DNA from 4 places in the Janthinobacterium pasteuri genome. Region 4 is predicted to be linked to each of the others. Evidence: predicted binding sites of a transcription regulator. Region 4 holds the regulator's gene; each other region holds the start of a gene.
What was found. Region 4 encodes sigma-54, which starts transcription at its own class of promoters, with help from an activator protein. Its sites were predicted from a motif close to TGGCANGNAANCTGCTTT; they were not measured.
Positions count from the first base shown of each region.

Region 1 (5,178 bases), on a different contig from region 4:
CGAAAAAATGCACGCCACGGGCCGCCACGATGGTGCGGGCCGCAGCCGCGAGAGCGGCAGGCAATCCGATCAGGCGCATTGAGCAGTTGAATTGAACACTAGACCCCACCCGACAGCAAGGAGAGCGACATGGCTAACAGTAATGAGCAGGGCAAAGGCGCTGGCAGCAGCCAGAAAGCGGGCGAACCGGGCAGCAGCAAAGGCACGAGCAAACGCGGCTTTGCCGCCATGAACGAGGAGCAACAACGCGAAATTGCCAGCAAGGGCGGTCAGGCAGCCCATCAAAAGGGCACGGCGCATGAATTCGACTCGGAAGAAGCACGCCGGGCCGGGCAGAAAGGCGGTGAAGCCGTCAGCCGCAACCGTGTACACATGGCGGAAATCGGCAGGAAAGGCGGGGAGAGCCGACAATCGGCCCAGCGCGCCTATGAAAGCCGCAGCGGTAGCAGTAGCGCGGCACGCAGCGGCAGCGCCGAGCAGCAAGCCAAGGCGAGCCGGCAAGGCAGCAAGGACGAGGACGACAAGGGCCAGGGCTGACCTGCGCGCACCGCTTGACGGCGGCACGGGGCGGCGCAGGCGGCCCCGTGCAAGAGCCGGCGCAGCGCGGGGCGCGGCGGTATGGTACATTCTCGCCTTACTGACACCTCCGCGCCCCGCCCCGCCCTTCTCCGCATGCAGCCATCCCTGAAATACCTGAGCGCCTATTCCGAACAAACGCAAGCGCAAGTACAACAATTGATCGCGCAGGACAAGCTGGGTGAAGTCCTGTTGAAACGCTACCCGAATGCGCATGATGTGCGCAACGACAAGGCGCTGTACCAGTATGTGCAAGACTTGAAGAATACATTCCTGCGCAATGCCGAGCCCATCAACAAGGTAGCGTTCGACAGCAAGATCCATGCGATCCAGCATGCGTTGGGCTTGCATACCTCGATCTCGCGCGTGCAAGGCGGCAAGCTCAAGGCCAAGCATGAAATCCGCGTGGCCACCATGTTCAAGGAAGTACCGCTGGAATTCCTGCGCATGATCGCCGTACACGAACTGGCGCATGTGAAAGAAAAGCAACATGACAAGGCGTTCTACAAGCTGTGCGCGTATATGGAACCGCAGTACCACCAGTACGAATTCGACGTGCGCCTGTACCTGACGCAGCTCGACCTGTCGGGCCAGCGCCTGTGGTCGTGACGGCCGGTGCCGACCAGCGTGAAAAAGCCGCCTGGTAAAAGGCGGCTTTTTTCCTGTGCGCCGGCAGGGTCGGCGCCAATTCAGGCTCAGGCGGCGTTCTTGCGGCGGCGCAGGAACGCCAGAACACCCAGTCCACCCAGCAGCATGCCGTACGTGGCCGGTTCCGGCACAGCGCTCACGCTGGCGGCGATATTATCGACCTGGAACGTGTGCAGGGCGCCTTCTTTCCACGATGCCGACAGCAGATTGTTGAAACCCGAGAATGTGTAATCGGCGAAGGTATGGCCGCCCCCGAGGGTAAACGTCTGGCTCACCGTGCCGCCGCCCACCTGATGGCCGACAAAGGTCACGTCGTAGGAACCGGGCAAGCTCACGAAGTCAGCCAGGCTGATCGAGCTGAGCGAGAAAGCCCCGCCGTCGGCGCGCGACAAGGTCGTCGTCGACAGGGCTGTCGCACCCAGGCCGGCCGAGCCCGCGTAGGCGAAGCTGCTTTGATGTGCCGAACTCAACAGGCCCAGGAAGCTGCTGTCAAAATTGTAGCCGCCTTCCGAGTAGGAGGGGAAAACGGAACCGAAGATGCCCGGATGTTCCAGCGCATCGAAGCCGATCGTGGTCGTCTGCGCCTGGGCGCCGCCAGCGGCGAAAAGGGCAGCGACAGCAGTCGCGCGCAAGAGATTCATTGTTTTCAAAATAGCATCCTTTCGAGATGATGAAGTAGCGTGGTTGTGGCAACTTGAAACAGATCGGCACCTTTTTTTGGGAGTCTCTACATCGCTCGTCGGTGTCCGAAATTCCTAATTTTTGAACCATGCCAGTAGAGCACATTAATACATAAAAAGCATCTTCATTTTCAAAAAAACATGCCTCGGAGGCAATACTATGACTGTATTTTTATTAATTAGTTAATTGATCCCGATCAATTTTCCCGTGCAGAAATAAAAAAAGCCATGCACTTTTCAGGGCATGGCTGTATCGCATGGCATCGACGACGCTAGGGTGCGCACTCCTTCAGGCGCTGCACCAGCGCGGCAGGATCGGCATCGGCATTCAGGAAAGCCGCATGCTGCGGGCGGATGAAGCCCTGCTCCCTGCCGTTTTGCACGAATCCCAGCAAGCCATCATAGAAACGGTCGACATTGAGCAAGCCGATGGGCTTGGCGTGCAGGCCCAGCTGGGCCCACGTGAGCATCTCGAACAGCTCTTCCAGGGTGCCATAGCCGCCGGGCATGGCGATGAAGGCATCGGACAGGCTGGCCATCATCGCCTTGCGCTCATGCATGTCCTTCACGATGAACTGGCGCGTCAAGCCCGTGTGGCCTACTTCGCGCTCAACCAGCTGGGTAGGAATCACGCCCGTCACCTCGCCGCCCAGGCGCAGCACTTCATCGGCGATCACGCCCATCAGGCCCACCTTGCCGCCGCCATACACCAGTGAAATATTTTCTGCCACCAGCACGCGCGCCAGTTCGCGCGCCGCCACGGCATAGTCCGGTGAGACGCCCGCATTGGCGCCACAATACACACATAAAGCCTTGATCACAGTCGTCCTTATTCTTTCAATTCATCGATCGCCGCCTCGACCTCGAGGCGTTCCTTGGCGTCCAGTGCCACGCACTCGGCCGCCTTTTCATACAGGGCCAGCGCTTCCGCCAGCTTTTTCTTTCCGTCAAGCATGTTCAAGGCGCGCGCATATTCGCTGTGCGCCAGCGCCGAATACGGCATCAGGGCGAGTGCCGTCTTGAAGTGCTGATAGCCATCTTCCTTGTTGGCGCCGTAGGTCAGGCTGCCGATCATGGCACCGACCTTGTCGATAATTTCCGTATGATAAATCCCAAACGCAATATGCGCTTCCGCATGCATGGGCGCCACCGTCATCGTGCGGTCCAGGCTGTTGCGCACGCGCGCCCCCATGCCCTGCGCCAGGGCCTTGACAACGGACGTGCCCAGCGCGTAGCGGCCCAGGCTGTAGGCATGCCAGTAGTAGCCTGCCGGGTTGTCTGGCTGCTCGATCTGCTGACGCTCGCAGCGCTCCGCCACTTCTTCGTACATATCGAGTTTCTGGCTGTCGTTCACTTCCAGGTGCGTGGCGTAGAGGCAGGTCGCCTTGTGCGCCACCGCATAGCCGGGCACGCCAACGGCCAGGCCCAGCTTCACGGCGCGTTCGAAGTCGCCCGCATGGAAGGCCAGCCAGGCCTGCACCAGCGCCGCGTGCGTGGGAAACGGTTCCACATCGCCCGCATGCAGGCGCGCCCAAGCCGCCTCCAGGGTCTGCGGTGTGTAGACATAGGCTGCGTCCGGATAGGGAAATTGTTTCCAAGCCATACATATCTCCTGTAAATGACGACCTGCCGCCTTGCCGCCAGCGGCCGTGTCAGTCGTTCTTGAGTTTGGTCACATACTCTTCCGACAGTTTGCGAAACAGCAAATGCGTTTCATTGCGCAAATACGGCCCGATCAGGGACAGCACCTGGTAGCAGCCGCGCGCCAGCGCATCGGACATCGATTGCTGCTCGCTGTACTTGCGCGGGTTGCGCACATATTCATACGACAGCCAATAGGTGGCGACAACCACCATATTCGTCGCCATCGCAGCGACTTCCATGTCCGACGCGTCCAAAGACTGTTCGCTGCGCAAATCTTCGCACAGTTGCGTGGCCACCTTGATCTTGTGCGCCAGGATCAGCTTGAAGTGCAGTTCCAGCTTGCGGTTGCGCGACAGCAAATCATTGAGGTCACGATAGAAAAAGCGGTAGCGCCAGATCAGTTCGAACATCAGGTGCAGGTACAGCCAGACATCCTCGATATTCGAACGGCGCCCGTCAGGCACGGTCAGGATGCGTTCGATTTCCGCCTCGAACTGGACGAAGATCGAATTGACGATGTCATCCTTGTTACGGAAGTGGTAATACAGGTTTCCCGGCGAAATATTCATCTCTTCCGCAATCACGGTCGTCGTGATATTCGGCTCACCAAACTCATTGAACAGGCGCAGCGACAACTCCAGGATGCGTTCGCGGGTACGGCGTGGTGCTTTTTGTGGCATGGCGGGCAATCTCTCTGTGTTCTGCCACAAGCATACCACCTAAGATAGCCGTAATGAAACACTCCGCCCCACGGCGCCGGCGAAAAACGCAGGCCAAAAAAAGCCTGCGCGAGCAGGCTGGAGGAATGCCGCGCCGACTCAGGCCGGCGGTGTTTTTTTCTTCGCTGCAGCTCTCGCGGCGGGTTTGCTCACCGCTTTGCTCACTGGCTTGGCTGCGGCGCTCGGCGCGGCCTTGGCTGCCGGCTTGGCGGGGACCTTGGCGACGGCCGCCTTCGGTGCTGCTTTCAGCGCGGCTTTCGGCGCCGCCTTCACGGCAGGCTTGGCCACGGCCTTCGGTTTGGCTGCCGGTGCTGCTTTGCCCGACAGCGCTGCCACCTGCGCGCTCAAGGCATCGATCTTGGCATGCAGCGCGGCGATATCGTTTTGCATCGGCACGCCGATAGTGGCCAGGGCGCGCGCGACGCGCTCTTCAAATACTTGTTCGAGCTTGTCCCAGGAACCGCTGGCCTGCTTGCCCACGCCATCGGCCAGTTTGCCGACGCTGTCGCTGACATCGGCCACCTTGTCTTCGGCGCGCTTCTGGAATTGCGTGCCTTCCTTCACCAGCTTGGAAAACACGCGCCCGCCCTCTTCCTGCGCCTTGGCGAAGGCACCGAGGCCCGCTTGCCAGATCTGCTGCGCGGACGAGCGCGCGGCACTCGCCAATTCCTTGTCTTGCGTCAACTCCTTCAATTTCCTCACCATCGCCCGCTCCCGTCGTATGAAAGGCCATGCCACTTCATGGATGCTTTTTATTCTAGAGAGCAAAACTAGAGACGGGTATCTAATTCGATAGAAAGCTGCTTCTAAACGTGCGTCAGCGCACGCAGTGGCAAACGCCTAGGCAGCCGCTTTCACCGGGCCATGCAGCAGCTTGTGCAGGCGGAAGCCTTCGCGGATGTTCTCGCGCA
Region 1 is NZ_JBNYXS010000028.1:62,832-68,009, reverse strand. It holds gene ACQ4WN_RS22730 (phasin family protein) at 1-82, shown strand, start outside; gene ACQ4WN_RS22725 (KGG domain-containing protein) at 130-537, shown strand; gene ACQ4WN_RS22720 (YgjP-like metallopeptidase domain-containing protein) at 673-1,185, shown strand; gene ACQ4WN_RS22715 (PEP-CTERM sorting domain-containing protein) at 1,272-1,865, opposite strand; gene ACQ4WN_RS22710 (LOG family protein) at 2,177-2,722, opposite strand; gene ACQ4WN_RS22705 (tetratricopeptide repeat protein) at 2,734-3,507, opposite strand; gene ACQ4WN_RS22700 (TetR/AcrR family transcriptional regulator) at 3,557-4,228, opposite strand; gene ACQ4WN_RS22695 (phasin family protein) at 4,367-4,972, opposite strand; gene ACQ4WN_RS22690 (EAL domain-containing protein) at 5,108-5,178, opposite strand, start outside.
Region 1: a site for sigma-54 is predicted at 2,132-2,149, ahead of ACQ4WN_RS22715 (PEP-CTERM sorting domain-containing protein). Genes of this name have one in related genera too.

Region 2 (5,178 bases), on a different contig from region 4:
GCCACTACACGGGCACGATCTGCACATCGACTCTTAACGTTTCCGTGCCGCCACCCTGGCGCACGCCGCGCACGGGCGCCGCCGAATCGTAGTCGCGTCCGATGGCCAGCCGGCAATACGCATCCGTCATCAGCCGCGCATGCGTGACGTCGATGCTGACCCAGCCCGCGAAATCCGCGTCTTCCGTCCAGGCGTCGACCCAGGCGTGGCTGGCCGCGTGGCCCGTCGTGCCCGGATCGATATAGCCGGACACATAACGGGCAGGGATGCCCCAGGCGTGGCAGCAGGCCAGGAACAGATGGGCATGGTCCTGGCACACGCCGCGCCCCAGCGCCAGGGCGTCGCCGGCCGTGGTGGTGACCATGGTGGCGCCGCTTTCATACGCCACCTTGCCAACGATGTGCTCGGCCAGGCGCAGCAAATGCCCAGTGCCTGCCGTGACACTGCGGTCCGGCAGGCTGGCGGCCGCCAACTCCAGGATGGCGGGGTTGGCCTGCGTCAGGGCTGTCGGCATGGTAAACAACAGCGGCGACAAGGTATCGATCAGGTTCAGCCGTCCCTTGTGTGGATAAATGGTTTCCACCACGCCGTGCGCCACCAGGCTCAGCGACTGATGGCTGCAGCTAATCGTCAGCATGTGCGACAGATTGCCGTAGGCATCCGTGTAGGCGTGGCACTGGCCCGGCGTGCTGATTTGCCAGGACAGGGCGCGCTGCTGCGGCTCGATACGCGGCGTCAGGTGCAGCTGCTGGATGGTGTAGGCCAGCGGCGCACTGTAGGCGTAATGGGTTTCGTGGCGGATAGTGAGCTGCATCAGGCCGCCAGGGGAACGAGAAAATCGCGGCTGACCCGGTTGCCTAGGTCATAGATGTTTTCCAGAAACTCCGTCAATGTATGGTGCAAGCCAGCCTTCATGATGTCGTCGATATGGCCGAATTTCAGTTCCGCGTGCAGCTTGCCCGCGAAGCGTTCCGTATCGGCCGACACATCGTTGCGGATATGTTTCAGATTTTCCACCACGTCATCCATGCAGGCCAGCAGGGAGCGCGGCATGTCGCCACGCAGCATCAGCAATTGCGCCACCCTTTCCGGGGTGATCACGTCGCGGTAGACCTTGCGGTAGATTTCAAAGCCGGAAACGGAGCGCAGCAGCGCTGCCCAGTAGTAAAAATCGCGCTGGGTGATGTCTTTCGACGTGTCGCGCGCGCCGTGGAACTTCACGTCGAGGATGCGCGCCGTGTTGTCGGCCCGCTCCAGGAAGGTGCCCAGGCGAATGAAGTGAATCGCCTCGTCCTTGAGCATGGTGCCCAACGTGACCCCGCGCGACAAATGCGAACGGTACTTGACCCACTCGAAGAACTGGCTGGGGTCCGTTTCCAGCAAATTGCTTTTCAGGCGTTTCTGCATGTCGAGCCAGGTGGCGTTCTGGATTTCCCACACTTCGGTCGTCAACGTACCCCGCACGGCGCGGGCGTTTTCGCGCGCGCCCGTCAGGCAGGCGAGGATGGAAGACGGGTTGTTCGGGTCGCGCACCATGAAGTCGAGCACGTCGCGCGTATGAAATTGACCATCGCGGCCATATTTGTGGTCATACGCGCTTTGCAGCTCGGAAATGCCCAGGGTGGCGCGCCAGCCCTGTTCGGCGTCCTGCTCGGACTGGGGCAGCATCGAGGTCTGCATGTTGACGTCCAGCATGCGTGCCGTGTTTTCCGCCCGCTCCGTGTAGCGGGCCATCCAGAACAAATGATCGGCAGTACGGCTCAGCATGTTTTCTCTCCTGCAAAAGCGGATGTGGCTTCGAGTACCCAGGTATCCTTGGTGCCACCCCCTTGCGAGGAATTGACCACCAGCGAGCCTTCGCCCAGTGCCACGCGGGTCAGGCCGCCCGGGACCATGGAAATCGTCTTGCCGGACAGTACGAACGGGCGCAGATCGATATGACGCGGTGCAATGCCGGCGTCCACATACGTGGGGCAGGCGGACAGGGCGAGGGTCGGCTGGGCGATATAGCCGCCCGGATTGGCCAGCAGGCGCTGGCGGAAATCCTCGATCTGCGCGGCGCTCGACGCCGGGCCAACCAGCATGCCATAGCCGCCCGCGCCATGCACTTCCTTGACCACCAGCTTGGATAAATTCGCCAGCACGTAGGACAGGTCGGCCCCTTTGCGGCACTGGTAGGTGGGCACGTTGTTGAGTATCGGCTCTTGCGACAGGTAGAATTTGATCATGTCGGGCACGAAGGGGTAGATCGACTTGTCGTCGGCCACGCCCGTGCCGATGGCGTTCGCCAACGTTACCCGGCCGGCGCGATACACGGACAGCAGGCCCGGCACGCCCAGTGACGAGTCGGAGCGGAAAGCCAGCGGATCGAGGAAATCGTCATCGACGCGGCGATAGATCACGTCCACGCGCTTGGGGCCGCGCGTGGTGCGCATGTAGACGGAGTTATCGTTGACAAACAAATCCTTGCCTTCGACCAGTTCCACGCCCATTTGCTGGGCCAAAAAAGCGTGCTCGAAGTAGGCGGAGTTGTACATGCCCGGCGTCATGACGACCACCGTTGGGTCATCCACGCCCATGGGGGCGACGGAGCGCAAGTTGTCGAGCAGCATGTCCGGGTAATGGTCGACGGGGGCGATGCGGTTGCGGGCGAACAGTTCCGGGAACAGCCGCATCATCATTTTGCGGTCTTCCAGCATGTAGGACACGCCCGAAGGCACCCTTAAATTGTCTTCCAGTACATAAAATTCGCCCTGGCCCGCGCGCACGATATCGACACCGGCGATGTGCGCGTAAATGTCGGCGGCGACGGAAATGCCCTGCATTTCCGGGCGATACTGGGCATTCTTGTAGATTTGCTCGGCAGGAATGATGCCCGCCTTGATGATGTTTTTCTCATGATAGATGTCATGGATGAACATGTTCAAGGCTTGCACGCGTTGCACCAGGCCCGTCTGCATCTGCGCCCATTCGGCGGCGGGAATGATGCGGGGGATGGTATCGAACGGTATCAGGCGCTCCGTGCCGGCATCGTCGCCATACACGGCGAAGGTGATGCCGACCCGGCGGAACGTCAGGTCGGCTTCGGCCCGCTTGCGGGCGATGGTTTCGGGGGATTGCTGTGCCAGCCAGTTGTCAAATTCACGATAGTGTTCGCGTACCTTGCTGTCCGACCCCACTTCATCCGCAGTCATTTCATTGAAAAAATTTGCCATGTTGTGATTTCCCTTGAGCCGTGTCTACGTACAGCTCAGCAGGAAACGTGCCAACAGGGTGGGGGCGAACAGGTGTAAATATGACCACTTTTGTGGCGTTGTGCCGTTCTTCGCACCGATTTGGTGCGCTAGCTGTCACTCTTGGGGATGTCGGCGGGCTGAACGAAGGGACGGCAATCGACGGGCACGTCGAAGATGAAGCTGGTGCCCGTCTCGGGTGCGCTGTCGACGGCGATGCTGCCGCCGTGGCTTTCGGCCACGTTTTGCACGAAAGGCAGGCCGATGCCCCAGCCTGCTGTGGGGCTGTCGTTCTCGCGGCGCAGATAGTCGAAGATGCGTTCGGCCTGCTCTGGCGCAATAGCCTGGCCGCCATTGTGGACGGTGATGATCAGGCGTTCGTGAACGGCTTCCACGTGCACGCTGACGGGGGCGTCGTCGCCGTACTTGATGGCATTGCCGAGCAGGTTTTCCAGCGCGCGTCGCAGCGAGTTCTCGCACCACCAGCCGACGACGGCTTGGCCGCTGACCTGGCATTTGTCCGGCAGCTGCAGGTTGACCTGACTGGCGACCGCGTGCACCAGGGGCAGCACATCGAACTGGCTCAGGGCCAGCGGCAGCCGCTGGCCCTGGTGGTAGCTGAGGCTATTGAGCAACTCCTCGATCATGCTGTCGAGCCGTTTGCTGTGCTCGGCAATCTTGTGCGCCAGCAATACCACCCGTTCCGGGTCCGCTGGCATGCGCAGCAACTGGGCGCTGGTGCTGATGACGGCCAGGGGATTGCGCATGTCGTGCGACAGGCCGGCCGCGATGCGGCGCCGGAAGCCTTCGTGCATGGTGGTAAATTCGCGTATCGATTCGCGGATGCCCATATCGATCGATTCGTTGATCACCTGCCAATCCTTGCCGCGCAGGGTAATGCCGGACTCCTTCGCGACGGCGGCAAAGCAGTCGCGGAAGATCTGGTATTCCTGGATCACTTGTTCCGGTCCGTAATCGGTCATGCGCGCCCGTTCATTGCCATGCACGGCCGGCACGTTACTGTTGCTGGCGGCGTTTTCGCGCGGATGGCCGGGGGGCAGCGCTTCGGTCAGGTTATCGAAAAAGGCGGGCAAGGTATTGGTGAGGATGGGCGTGAGCAACTGGTCCGCGCCGCGCACGTTGGCGCGCACGCGCTGTTCCCAGACGCTGAGGACGGCATCGCGCATGGCAAAGAGGCGCTGCGCGCGCTGCAGTGGATGACGCGCGCCTGCCTGGCGGTCCGCCTGATGATCCGTGGCAATATTCACCTGAACTCCGTGACAGGAATGGCTATGCACATACATATTAGTATGCGCCTAATCAGCCGTCAGGGAAACGCTGTCCCGTATCGGCTTGCCGCAGGGCCGCCTGCAGGCGGGAAAGCGAGGCTGTCCACTCGGCCAGCGAAAAGTTCTGCGGGTCGTCATGACCGTTCGCAAAACCCGTGTCGAGCACGGCGTGGAAGGCGGGGATCAGCCACGTTCCCTTGCGCACGCTGGCGGCGATGTACAGCAGGGCCAGCCGATCGTATTGCGCGGGCGTAAAGCCCGGATCGGGCGCCAGGCCGTCGTTGCCCTTGCCGCCGCCCGGTACGGAGTTGCGCGGCTGCACCAGTTCCACGTGCAAGAACAGGCCCGTCAGCGAAGGCTTGTCCTTTTCCAGCTTGCTGGCGTAGCCGGGCGTGCCAAAGTCGCGCACCGCCAGCGAGCCGCCCAGGCGGTTTACATACACATGGCCTTTCGGACCGCCGCCCAGCGCCGGATTGCGCAAGGTAAAGTCGTTGAAGTCCCAGCCGGCATCGTTGATGTGGGCAGGAATGGATTCCGTCAGGAAATTCGGGTAACTGGTGTCGTGGATGACGAAGTACCGGGCCATGGGCGCCGCCAGCCGGCCCATGGCGCGCGACAGCGGAGCGTCGACGGGGCCGCCCACGTCGGCTTCGGCT
Region 2 is NZ_JBNYXS010000017.1:39,114-44,291, reverse strand. It holds gene ACQ4WN_RS17415 (transglutaminase family protein) at 5-814, opposite strand; gene ACQ4WN_RS17410 (alpha-E domain-containing protein) at 814-1,767, opposite strand; gene ACQ4WN_RS17405 (circularly permuted type 2 ATP-grasp protein) at 1,761-3,215, opposite strand; gene ACQ4WN_RS17400 (sensor histidine kinase) at 3,344-4,501, opposite strand; gene ACQ4WN_RS17395 (hypothetical protein) at 4,554-5,178, opposite strand, start outside.
Region 2: a site for sigma-54 is predicted at 3,251-3,268, ahead of ACQ4WN_RS17405 (circularly permuted type 2 ATP-grasp protein). Genes of this name have one in related genera too.

Region 3 (5,178 bases), on a different contig from region 4:
CGATGATGTCGGGCAGGCGCATCCACGAGGCGCGGCCCAGCATCACGCTTTCCGCTTCCAGGCCACCCACACCGATGGCGATCACGCCCAGCGCGTCGACCATGGGCGTGTGCGAATCCGTGCCGACCAGGGTGTCGGGATAGGCCACGCCATTTTGCACCTGGATCACGGGCGACATGCGCTCCAGATTGATCTGGTGCAGGATGCCGTTACCTGGCGGAATCACATCGACGTTCTTGAACGCTTTCTTTGTCCAGTCGATGAAGTCGAAACGGTCTTCGTTGCGGCGGTCTTCGATGGCGCGGTTCTTGGCGAAGGCATCGGGATCGAAACCGCCGCATTCGACGGCCAGCGAATGGTCGACCACCAGCTGCGTCGGCACGACAGGATTGACCAGGGCCGGGTCGCCGCCCTGGGCTGCGATGGCGTCGCGCAAGCCGGCCAGGTCGACCAGGGCCGTCTGGCCCAGGATGTCATGGCAAACGACGCGGGCGGGGAACCATGGAAAATCGAGGTCGCGGCGGCGTTCGATGAACTGGCTCAGCGAAGCGTTCAAGGTGGCCGGATCGCAGCGGCGCACCAGGTTTTCGGCCAGCACGCGCGAGGTATAGGGCAAGGTGGCGTAGGCGCCTGGCTGGATCGCATCGACGGCGGCGCGCGTGTCGAAGTAGTCTAGCTGGGCTCCCGGCAAGGGCTTGCGATGCAGGGTGTTCATATTAGAGGTCATTATTTGCGGTCCTTGATCGGCACGAATTCCAGGTCTTCCGGGCCTACGTAATTGGCGCTCGGGCGGATGATCTTGTTGTCGATGCGCTGCTCGATGATGTGGGCAGCCCAGCCCGAAGTGCGCGAAATGACGAACAGCGGCGTAAACATCGCCGTCGGCACCCCCATCATGTGGTAGGACACGGCCGAGAACCAGTCCAGGTTCGGGAACATGTTCTTGATTTCCCACATGACCGATTCAAGGCGCTCGGCGATGTCGAACATTTTCGTGGAACCGGCTTCCTGCGACAGCGAGCGGGCCACTTCCTTGATGACTTTATTGCGCGGGTCGGAAATCGTGTAGACGGGGTGGCCGAAGCCGATCACCACTTCCTTGTTGGCCACGCGCTCGCGGATGTCCGCTTCCGCTTCATCGGCATTGTCGTAGCGTTTCTGGATATCCAGCGCCACTTCATTCGCGCCGCCGTGTTTCGGGCCGCGCAGCGCGCCGATGGCGCCCGTGATGGCCGAATGGATGTCGGAACCCGTGCCGGCGATGACGCGGCTGGTGAAGGTCGAAGCGTTGAATTCGTGTTCCGCGTACAGGATCAAGGAGGTGTGCATGGCTTTTTCCCACGATGCGGACGGTTTTTCGCCGTGCAGCAGGTGCAGGAAGTGGCCGCCGATCGAGTCGTCGTCCGTTTCCACTTCGATGCGCTTGCCGTTATGGCTGTAGTGGTACCAGTACAGCAGCATGGAGCCGAACGACGCCATCAGGCGGTCGGCGATATCGCGCGCACCAGGCGCGTTATGGTCGTCTTTTTCCGGCAAGGTGCAGCCCAGCACGGACACGCCCGTGCGCATCACGTCCATCGGGTGGGCGGCGGCCGGCAGCGCTTCCAGGGCCGACTTGACTGCCGACGGCAGGCCGCGCAGGGATTTCAGCTTGGCCTTGTAGCCTTTCAGTTCTGCGGCGGTCGGCAGCTTGCCGTGCACCAGCAGATAGGCGATTTCCTCGAATTCGCAGCTGTCGGCCACGTCCAGGATGTCATAGCCGCGGTAGTGCAAATCGTTGCCGGTCTTGCCGACCGAGCACAGCGCCGTGTTGCCGGCGGTAACGCCAGACAGGGCGACGGATTTTTTAGGCTTGAAAGTAGCGACTTGCGGTGCGGTCATTGTGTTCTCCAGATTGAATAGTCTCGGGTGCGTCACTGCGGGACCGCCATGCGGTCCCCGCTTCTTTACTTATTTCTTTTGCGCGGCGAACAGCGCGTCCAGTTTTTGTTCAAAATCATGATAGTTGATCGATTCATACAGCTCCATGCGCGTCTGCATGGTATCGACGACATTCTTTTGCGTGCCGTCGCGGCGCAGCGCACGGTAGACGTTGTCGGCCGACTTGTTCATGGCGCGGAAGGCCGATAGCGGATACAGGGCCAGGCCCACGTGGGCGCTGCGCAATTCGTCCAGCGTGAACAGCGGCGTGGCACCGAATTCCGTGATGTTGGCCAGGATAGGCACATTGACGGCCTTGGCGAACGTGGCATACATCTCCAGGTCCGTGATCGCTTCCGGGAAGATCATGTCGGCGCCCGCCTCGACGCAGGCGACGGCGCGTTCCAGTGCCGCTTCCAGGCCATCGACGGCCAGCGCATCGGTGCGCGCCATGATGACGAAGTTGGGGTCCGTGCGCGCATCGACGGCGGCCTTGATGCGATCAACCATTTCTTCCTTGCTCACGATTTCCTTGCCCGGACGGTGGCCGCAGCGCTTGGCGCCCACCTGGTCTTCGATGTGCAGGCCGGCAGCGCCGAACTTGATCATCGATTTCACGGTACGCGCCACGTTGAAGGCGGACGAACCGAAGCCCGTGTCGGCATCGACCAGCAGCGGCAGGTCGCACACGTCGGTGATGCGACGGATATCGGTCAGCACGTCGTCCAGGCTGGAAATGCCCAGGTCGGGCAAGCCCAGCGAGCCGGCCGCGACACCGCCGCCGGACAAATAAATGGCTTTATAACCGGCGCGCTTGGCCAGCAAGGCGTGGTTGGCATTGATGGCGCCGACGACTTGCAACGGTGATTCTTCCTGGACGGCCTTGCGGAACGCTGCGCCTGCGGAGTATTGAGTCATGTGTTCACCTTATGGGTTTCGGATGGTCCCGAATGTTTCACGGAGTGGCTATGAGTACCAGTATTGCAAATGCCGTGCCAGGGCCGCGCGGCGCTGCGAAAAACACCTGACGGCAGAGTGAAAACAGGAGCTAAGACGCCCACCAGGGATGTCCCGCCAGGCAACAGCGACATCACGTTTGCCGTCAAAAACGTTTCAAGTCTGTTTCATCCACTCCATTTTGAAACATTTTTTGAAACATGCAACAAGCAGCAAGACGCAACAATAAAAACAGCCGGCGGGCGCCGGCTGATGTATACAACTGATACAACTGAAACTACAAGACCACACTAGGCCAGACGCACCAGCGGATTGGCAATGATGTTGTCGATCTGGCGCACGGCCTCTTCGCAGGCGGCGGCAATGGCGCCATCCTCGTCGTCGCGCACGAATTGCATGGTCGAGCCTTCAAACACTTCCAGGCCTTCTGCGGTGGCGCGTTCGATGTCGCAACTGGCCGACCATTTGCCATCGGTGGTGGGCACGGCCAGGGGAACGATTTCCCAGCCTTTATAGTGAATTTTAGAATTGTTTTCCATGCGGTGCCTCCTTCGTGACTGACTCAATAGTGGAAATCGTAGCATGAAGCGCGGCCGCTAGCGACGTGTTTCAGGTGCCAGCGCGCGGTCAGGCTGACTTTCCGGCTAAACGATTTACGCTGGCTCAAGGGCGCAGCAGATTATCGACTTCCGTCCTGGCCACTTCCAGGCCGGCCGTGCAAGCCGTTTCAGGTGCCGCATAGCCGCCCAGGGTGCGGCTGCGTGTAATCGCTTGCACCGCGCTCTCGCCCTCGCGTTGCAGGCGGTAGGTAAAATCCCATAAATCGTCGTTGTCTTTTTGCGCGGTCACCGAAATCGTAAAACCGCGGTACTGTTCGCTGCGTGCAGTGATATCGTTCATGAATTCCTCCTTGTAAGAATGAGGTTAGCACGCGGCAAGGCACAGGGTGCGCACGGTAGTCGCGTGCCTGGCCTGCCTGCTTATCTGTTTTCCGCATATTAAATATGAGTTCGCAGCATTTTTTTAGCCTGCTCTGGCGATATAATGCCCTTCCTTGCCCGTCCCCTGCCGCCGCGATGACTCCACAAATCCAAGCTTTCTTCGACCCCGCCACCGCCACCGTCACCTACGTCGTGTACGAAGCGGATGGCCAGGACTGTGCCATCATCGATTCCGTGCTCGACTACGATCCGAAGGCGGGCCGCACCTCGACCGCGTCGGCCGACACGGTGATCGCCTTCGTGCGCGAACACGGCTTGCAGTGCCGCTGGCTGCTGGAAACCCATGCGCACGCCGATCATCTGTCCGCCGCGCCCTACCTGCAGCAGCAGCTGGGCGGCGACGTGGCCATCGGCGCCGCCATCCAGACAGTGCAGCAAGCCTTCGCCGCGGTCTACCACCAGGATGGCGCCCGGGCCGACGGCTCGCAGTTCGACCAGCTGTTCGCGCCCGACCAGGTGTTTCATATTGGCGCACTGGAAGTGCGCGCCCTGCACGTGCCCGGCCACACGCCAGCCGACCTGGCTTACCAGATCGGCGACGCCGTCTTCGTGGGCGACACCCTGTTCATGCCGGACGTGGGTTCGGCCCGCTGCGACTTTCCAGGCGGCTCCGCGTCCCTGCTGTACCGCTCCGCACAGCGCCTGCTGTCGCTGCCGCCGCAAACCCGGCTGTTCATGTGCCATGACTACCCACCCAACGGCCGCGCGCCGCGCTGGGAAGTGACGGTGGCCGAACAGCGCGCCAGCAACATCCACTTGCGCGACGGCATTACGGAAGAACAGTTCGTGGCCATGCGCACGGGCCGCGACGCCACACTGGACATGCCGACATTGATCCTGCCCGCCATCCAGGTCAACATCAACGCGGGCAAGCTGCCCGAGCCGGAAGACAACGGCGTGCGCTACCTCAAAATACCGCTGAACGCGATCTGATTTTCCCCGGCACTCCCCGCCCCTCGCACCGCCTTTCTTGACCCCACGCAAGTTCCACCTCAGGCAATCGGCATACAGTGCAGATTGCCTGAGTTCACTTTGGCGCCGCCTTTTCCTGCTTAACGCTGACGGAGCGCCCGCATGTCGCCCGACCCTACGCTCGATACCAATTGCATCCTGCTCGCCGAAGCCGAAGGCACGACCTTGTTCAGCCATGCGTTGCTCCAGGCCGTCACGCGAATGCCGCGTCCCGGCATCATCATCTTTGTGCACGGCGTCAATTCCGACGGCGAATGGTATGAGCAGGCCGAACAAGGCCTGTGTGACGGCCTGAATGCGCGCCTGAAACGCCGCGATGAGGACCTGG
Region 3 is NZ_JBNYXS010000009.1:112,182-117,359, reverse strand. It holds gene acnD (Fe/S-dependent 2-methylisocitrate dehydratase AcnD) at 1-715, opposite strand, end outside; gene prpC (bifunctional 2-methylcitrate synthase/citrate synthase) at 727-1,881, opposite strand; gene prpB (methylisocitrate lyase) at 1,951-2,838, opposite strand; gene ACQ4WN_RS11840 (hypothetical protein) at 3,168-3,416, opposite strand; gene ACQ4WN_RS11835 (hypothetical protein) at 3,541-3,777, opposite strand; gene ACQ4WN_RS11830 (MBL fold metallo-hydrolase) at 3,954-4,811, shown strand; gene ACQ4WN_RS11825 (T6SS effector phospholipase Tle3 domain-containing protein) at 4,953-5,178, shown strand, end outside.
Region 3: a site for sigma-54 is predicted at 2,901-2,918, ahead of prpB (methylisocitrate lyase). Genes of this name have one in related genera too.

Region 4 (5,178 bases):
AGTTGTGGCGCACCACGCTGCGCTCCATGCGCAGGCAATCGGCCACGCCCAGATGGGCGCCCCGCTGCAGCAATTCCAGGGTCACCGACATCATCAGCGGCGAACGCAGGCGCATGGCCGCCAGCGCCTTGCCGGCGAACGCGCTGTCGTCCTGCGCCAGCGAAGCCATGATCGCGGCCACGGAGCCGGCGCCGAAATGGCGATCCAGCGCCGCGCGCGCCGTGGCCAGAGGAGAAGCCCCCGCCTCGGCCTGAAACGGTGCAGCCAGGGTCTTGATGGCCACCGGCAAACCCTCACCAGGCGTCGATTCGAACAGGGCCAGCAGCGCCCCCATCTGCGCCTCAGGCAGGTAGACATCGGCCAGGCCCGTGTACAGGGCATCGGCCGCGTTGATCGTCAAGCCCGTCAAGCCCAGGTACAGGCCCAGCTGGCCGGCCAGGCGGGACAGGAAATAACTGCCGCCCACATCGGGAAACAAACCGATATTGACTTCCGGCATGGCCATGCGCGTGCGGCCCGTGACGAGGCGCAGGCGGTTGCCAGGCCCGGCTTGCGCCACGCCCATGCCGCCGCCCATCACCACGCCATCCATCACGGCAATATACGGTTTTGGATAGAAATGAATCAAATGATTTAAGGCGTATTCTTCCGTAAAGAAATCTTCCAGCAATGCACTGCCGCCTTGTGGCGTGGCCAGGCCCGCATCGTAAAAGAAACGGATGTCACCACCGGCACACAGGGCTTTTTCACTACTGGAGCGGATCACCACGGCGTCCACCTGCGGATCGTCGCGCCAGGCCAGCAGGGCCACGCTCAAGGCGCGCACCATCTCCAGCGACAGGGAATTCAAGGCTTTCGGGCGGTCGAGCACGATGTGGCCCGTGCGGTTGCGGATGGAGGTCTGGACGAAATCGCTCATGGCAGGCAGGAAAGAAGTGAAAGTGCGAACATTCTAGCGCCTGCGCGGGGAAGATTGCGCTCAAAAGATCGGGGCGCAAAAAAGGGCGCAAGATGTGCGCCCTTAGTTGATCACAACTGCTGGAAGCGGGTGGCCTTAGACGGCGACGACGGCATCTTCCTCTGAGTTGTCTGGCAGATGCTTGATCGCCTCTTTACCGTGCCCTTGCACTTTGGTTTTGTACTTCATCACTTGCCTGTCCAGTTTGTCGATCAGGATATCGATGGCGGCATACAGGTCGTGCGCCAGACTTTCCACATAGACAGTTTTTCCACTCAGGCGCAAATTGACTTCGGCCTTTTGACGTTTTTCTTTCTCTTTGAGGTTATCCACGGTCAGAATCACGGCAATATCGATGACTTGATCGAAATGACGTTTCACGCGCTCCAGCTTCGTTTGTACGTATTCACGAATGGCTGGTGTGACTTCGAGATGATGTCCGCTGATGGTGAGATTCATACACACTCCTAAAGATGATCGGGTTCGTGCGGTCTATTGACTCCGGCCCGCAGAGGAACCGAAAAAAACTTACAAACACTTACGCAGGCTCACTGGCGGAATTTTCAACGCTTCCCGGTATTTGGCAACAGTACGTCGCGCAATCACCATGCCTTGTTCCCCCAGCATGTCCGCAATCTTACTGTCGGATAAAGGATTTTTAGGGTCTTCTGCTCCTGTTAGTTGCACGATCAATGCCCGTATCGCCGTCGATGACGCTTCGCCCCCCGCTTCGGTGGCGACGTGGCTACCAAAGAAATATTTCAACTCGAACATGCCATGCGGGGTGAGCATGTACTTTTGAGTTGTTACCCGCGAGATAGTACTCTCGTGTAAACCCAGTGTATCAGCTATTTCACGGAGCACAAGGGGACGCATGGCAACGGCCCCATGCGAGAAAAAGTTCTTTTGTCTTTCTACTATCGCCTGCGCCACGCGCAAGATCGTGTCGAAACGCTGGCGCATATTCTTGATCAGCCATTTGGCTTCCTGCAACTGTGCGCCCATGGCGCCCTCGCCTTTGCCCTGCTTCAACAAGTTGGCGTACATGGCATTGACGCGCAGGCGCGGCATGACATCGTTGTTCAGGGTGACTTGCCAGCCATTGCGCGCGCGCTTGACGAGGACGTCGGGCACCACGTAATCGGACACGTCCGAAGCGAAGACGGCACCCGGATGCGGATTGCACTGGCGAATCACGGTCTGCGCTTCGCGCAAGTCTTCATCGTCGCAATCGAGGGCTTTTTTCAGCTTGTTGAAATCGCGTTGGGCAAACCAGGTCAGGTGCTTTTCCACGATAACGAGGGCCATGCGCCGCGTCACCATGGCGATGTGCGGCAAGCGCTTGATTTGCAGCGCCAGGCATTCGGATGCATTGCGCGCGCCCACGCCGGGCGGATCGAAACTTTGCAGCAGGGACAACGCCGTGCGCATCTCGTCGGCGTCGATTTCCAGCTCTTGCGGCAAACGCGCCAGGATGTCGTCGAGCGACTCTTCCAGGTAGCCATTGTCGTCGAGCGCGTCAATGATCAGCTCGACCAGCGCGCGGTCGCGCAATTCGAGCACCGTCACGCGCATCTGCTCCATCAAGTGTTCGCGCAGGGTGCAGTGGTGGGCTTCAAGTTGCGGACGGGAATCTTCGTCGTCGGGCGCCTTGCCGCGGCTCGCCTCGCTCCAGTCGCTGTCGCCGCCATCGGCTGCGGCAGGGCTGTCGCCAGCCTCGCCATCAAAGGTTTCCGCTTCGGCCGGCGCGGCGGGTGCCTCCTGGCCTGGCGGCTGGGGCGGTGCTTCGGCCGGCGCGGCCGTGGAACTCAAGGCGCCGTCGGACAGCAGGCGCAGCGAACGGTCGAGCGGATCGTCGAGGCGCTCAAGCAAGGGATTGTCTGTCAGCAGCTGCTCCAGCTCCTGGTGCAATTCCAGGGTAGACAATTGCAACAGGCGTATCGATTGCTGCAACTGCGGCGTCAGTGCCAGGTGCTGCGAAGTGCGCAGCTGCAATGATTGTTTCATTGGCTCACATACGGAAGTGTTCGCCCAGATAGACCCGGCGTACCGACTCGTTCGCGATGATGTCGTCGGGGCGTCCCGACGCCAGCACCGAGCCCTGGTTGATGATGTAGGCACGGTCACAGATACCCAGCGTCTCGCGCACATTATGATCGGTGATCAGGACGCCGATATTGCGTTCCTTCAAGAAGCGCACGATACGCTGGATCTCGATCACGGCGATAGGGTCGACACCGGCGAACGGCTCGTCGAGCAGCACGAAACGCGGGTCGGTGGCCAGCGCGCGGGCGATTTCCACGCGGCGCCGCTCGCCACCCGACAGGGACAGCGCCTGGTTCTCGCGCAACTTTTCAATCTGCAGGTCGGCCAGCAATTTATCCAGGCGCTCCTCGATCTCGGCCTTCTTCAGGGGACGGCCTTCGACGGTCTGGATTTCCAGTACGGCGCGGATATTGTCCTCCACCGTCAGCTTGCGAAACACGGACGCTTCCTGCGGCAGATACGACAGGCCCATCTGCGCGCGGCGGTGGATGGGCAGGCGGGAAATATCCACGCCGCTGATATCGATGGTGCCGCCGTCCGACGGCACCAGGCCGACGATCATGTAAAACGAGGTGGTCTTGCCGGCGCCGTTCGGGCCCAGCAAACCCACCACTTCGCCGCATTCGACTTGCAGCGAGACATCATGCACGACTTGCCGCTTGCCATAGGTTTTTTGCAGTCCGCGAACGATCAGGGTGCTGCCGCAACGAGTATTGTCCATTATTTATTTCCTGACGCGGGCGTGGCCGGCGCCTTCTCCGCCGCCGGTGCCTTGGGCTTCGGCTGGATCACCATGCGCACGCTGCCGCCATCCGGGGTGCTGGTGCCGCTGTTGGAATTTTCCATCGCAAATTCTTCCTTGCGGCTGTCATACGAGATGAAGGCGCCATTGGCCACGTCGGTCGCTTTCGAGCCTTCCAGGCGCGTCAGCTTGGCCTTGGAAAACAGTTTCACCACTTCCGTCTTGTTGTTGTATTCCACGCGCTCCGCCTCGCCCTCCACCCACAGGTCGCCCGCGCCATCGCGCTTCTGGCGGAAGGTGGCCAGCTTGCCGGGATCGGCCCAGAAGGTAATGAACTGGTAGCCTTGCGGATCTTCCGTGATCAGGGCCCGGCCCGCCTTCATGGTCAAGGTACCCTTGACCAGCACGACGTCGCCCGTCAGCGTACGCACCTGTTTGACGTCATCGACGTGGCCGCTACGTGCCGTGATGACGGCTTCCTTCTCGGAATCGGCCTTCTCGGCATGCGCCACGCCCATCATGGTCAGAGAAAATACGGTCAACAGCAAGATGTTCTTCATAGTATGGTTTCCTTGTTTCATTCTGTCATTTTGCCGCCGCGGCCGGGCGCGGTTTCGGCGGGAGGACCATGCGCAGCGCATTCTGCACTTCCACCACGCCGGTGGCGTTATTGGCCTTCATGCCTATGCCATTCATGCGCGAGGCGCCCGTCAGGATATCGACAGGCACGTCCGTTTCCATTCTTTCCTCATCCGGGAACACCGTCAGCGCTTCCGTCTTGACTGTCAGGTTCTGCGCCTTCGGACTGGCCACGCGGTCAATCACGACTTTGCGGTGCAGTTGCAGCCGGGTATTGTCCTGGTCGATATGCGCCAGTTCCGCATTCATGTTCATCGGCGGCATGCCTGGCGTGAGCTTGCGCACGAACGGCTGGTCGATATCGGATGAATCGTCCAGCGGATAATGCGTGAGCTTGATGCCCGACACGATATAGCTGGGTTTGCCCGTCAAGTCCATGCGCACCAGGCTGAAATTGGTGATGAAATAGTCTGGCTCATCCTGATGCTTGCTGGCCGTGATGTCCTGGGCATTCTTGTTCATCACTTCCAGCAGCCAAAAACTGCCCAGCGCAAAGACGACGGCCCCCAGCACGGTAAAAATCATGCGCCAGCGATGGGCGCCTCCTGGCTTACGCATAGGATTTCACTCTTTCAAATGTCTCTGGCGGCGAGGCGGTACGCATCATTCCAGGAACGGCGCCATGACGCGCGCATAGTTGTCCTGGGCGCGCAGCACGAATTCACAGATCTCGCGCACCGCGCCGCGGCCGCCGCCAGCCTGCGTCACATGGTGCGCCAGGCCCTGCACTTCCGGACGCCCGCCTGGCACGCTGACGGCAAAGCCCACGCGGCGCAGGATGGGCGCATCGATG
Region 4 is NZ_JBNYXS010000019.1:77,391-82,568, reverse strand. It holds gene ACQ4WN_RS18765 (enoyl-CoA hydratase/isomerase family protein) at 1-919, opposite strand, end outside; gene hpf (ribosome hibernation-promoting factor, HPF/YfiA family) at 1,055-1,417, opposite strand; gene ACQ4WN_RS18755 (RNA polymerase factor sigma-54) at 1,487-2,965, opposite strand; gene lptB (LPS export ABC transporter ATP-binding protein) at 2,970-3,725, opposite strand; gene lptA (lipopolysaccharide transport periplasmic protein LptA) at 3,725-4,306, opposite strand; gene lptC (LPS export ABC transporter periplasmic protein LptC) at 4,332-4,943, opposite strand; gene ACQ4WN_RS18735 (KdsC family phosphatase) at 4,989-5,178, opposite strand, start outside.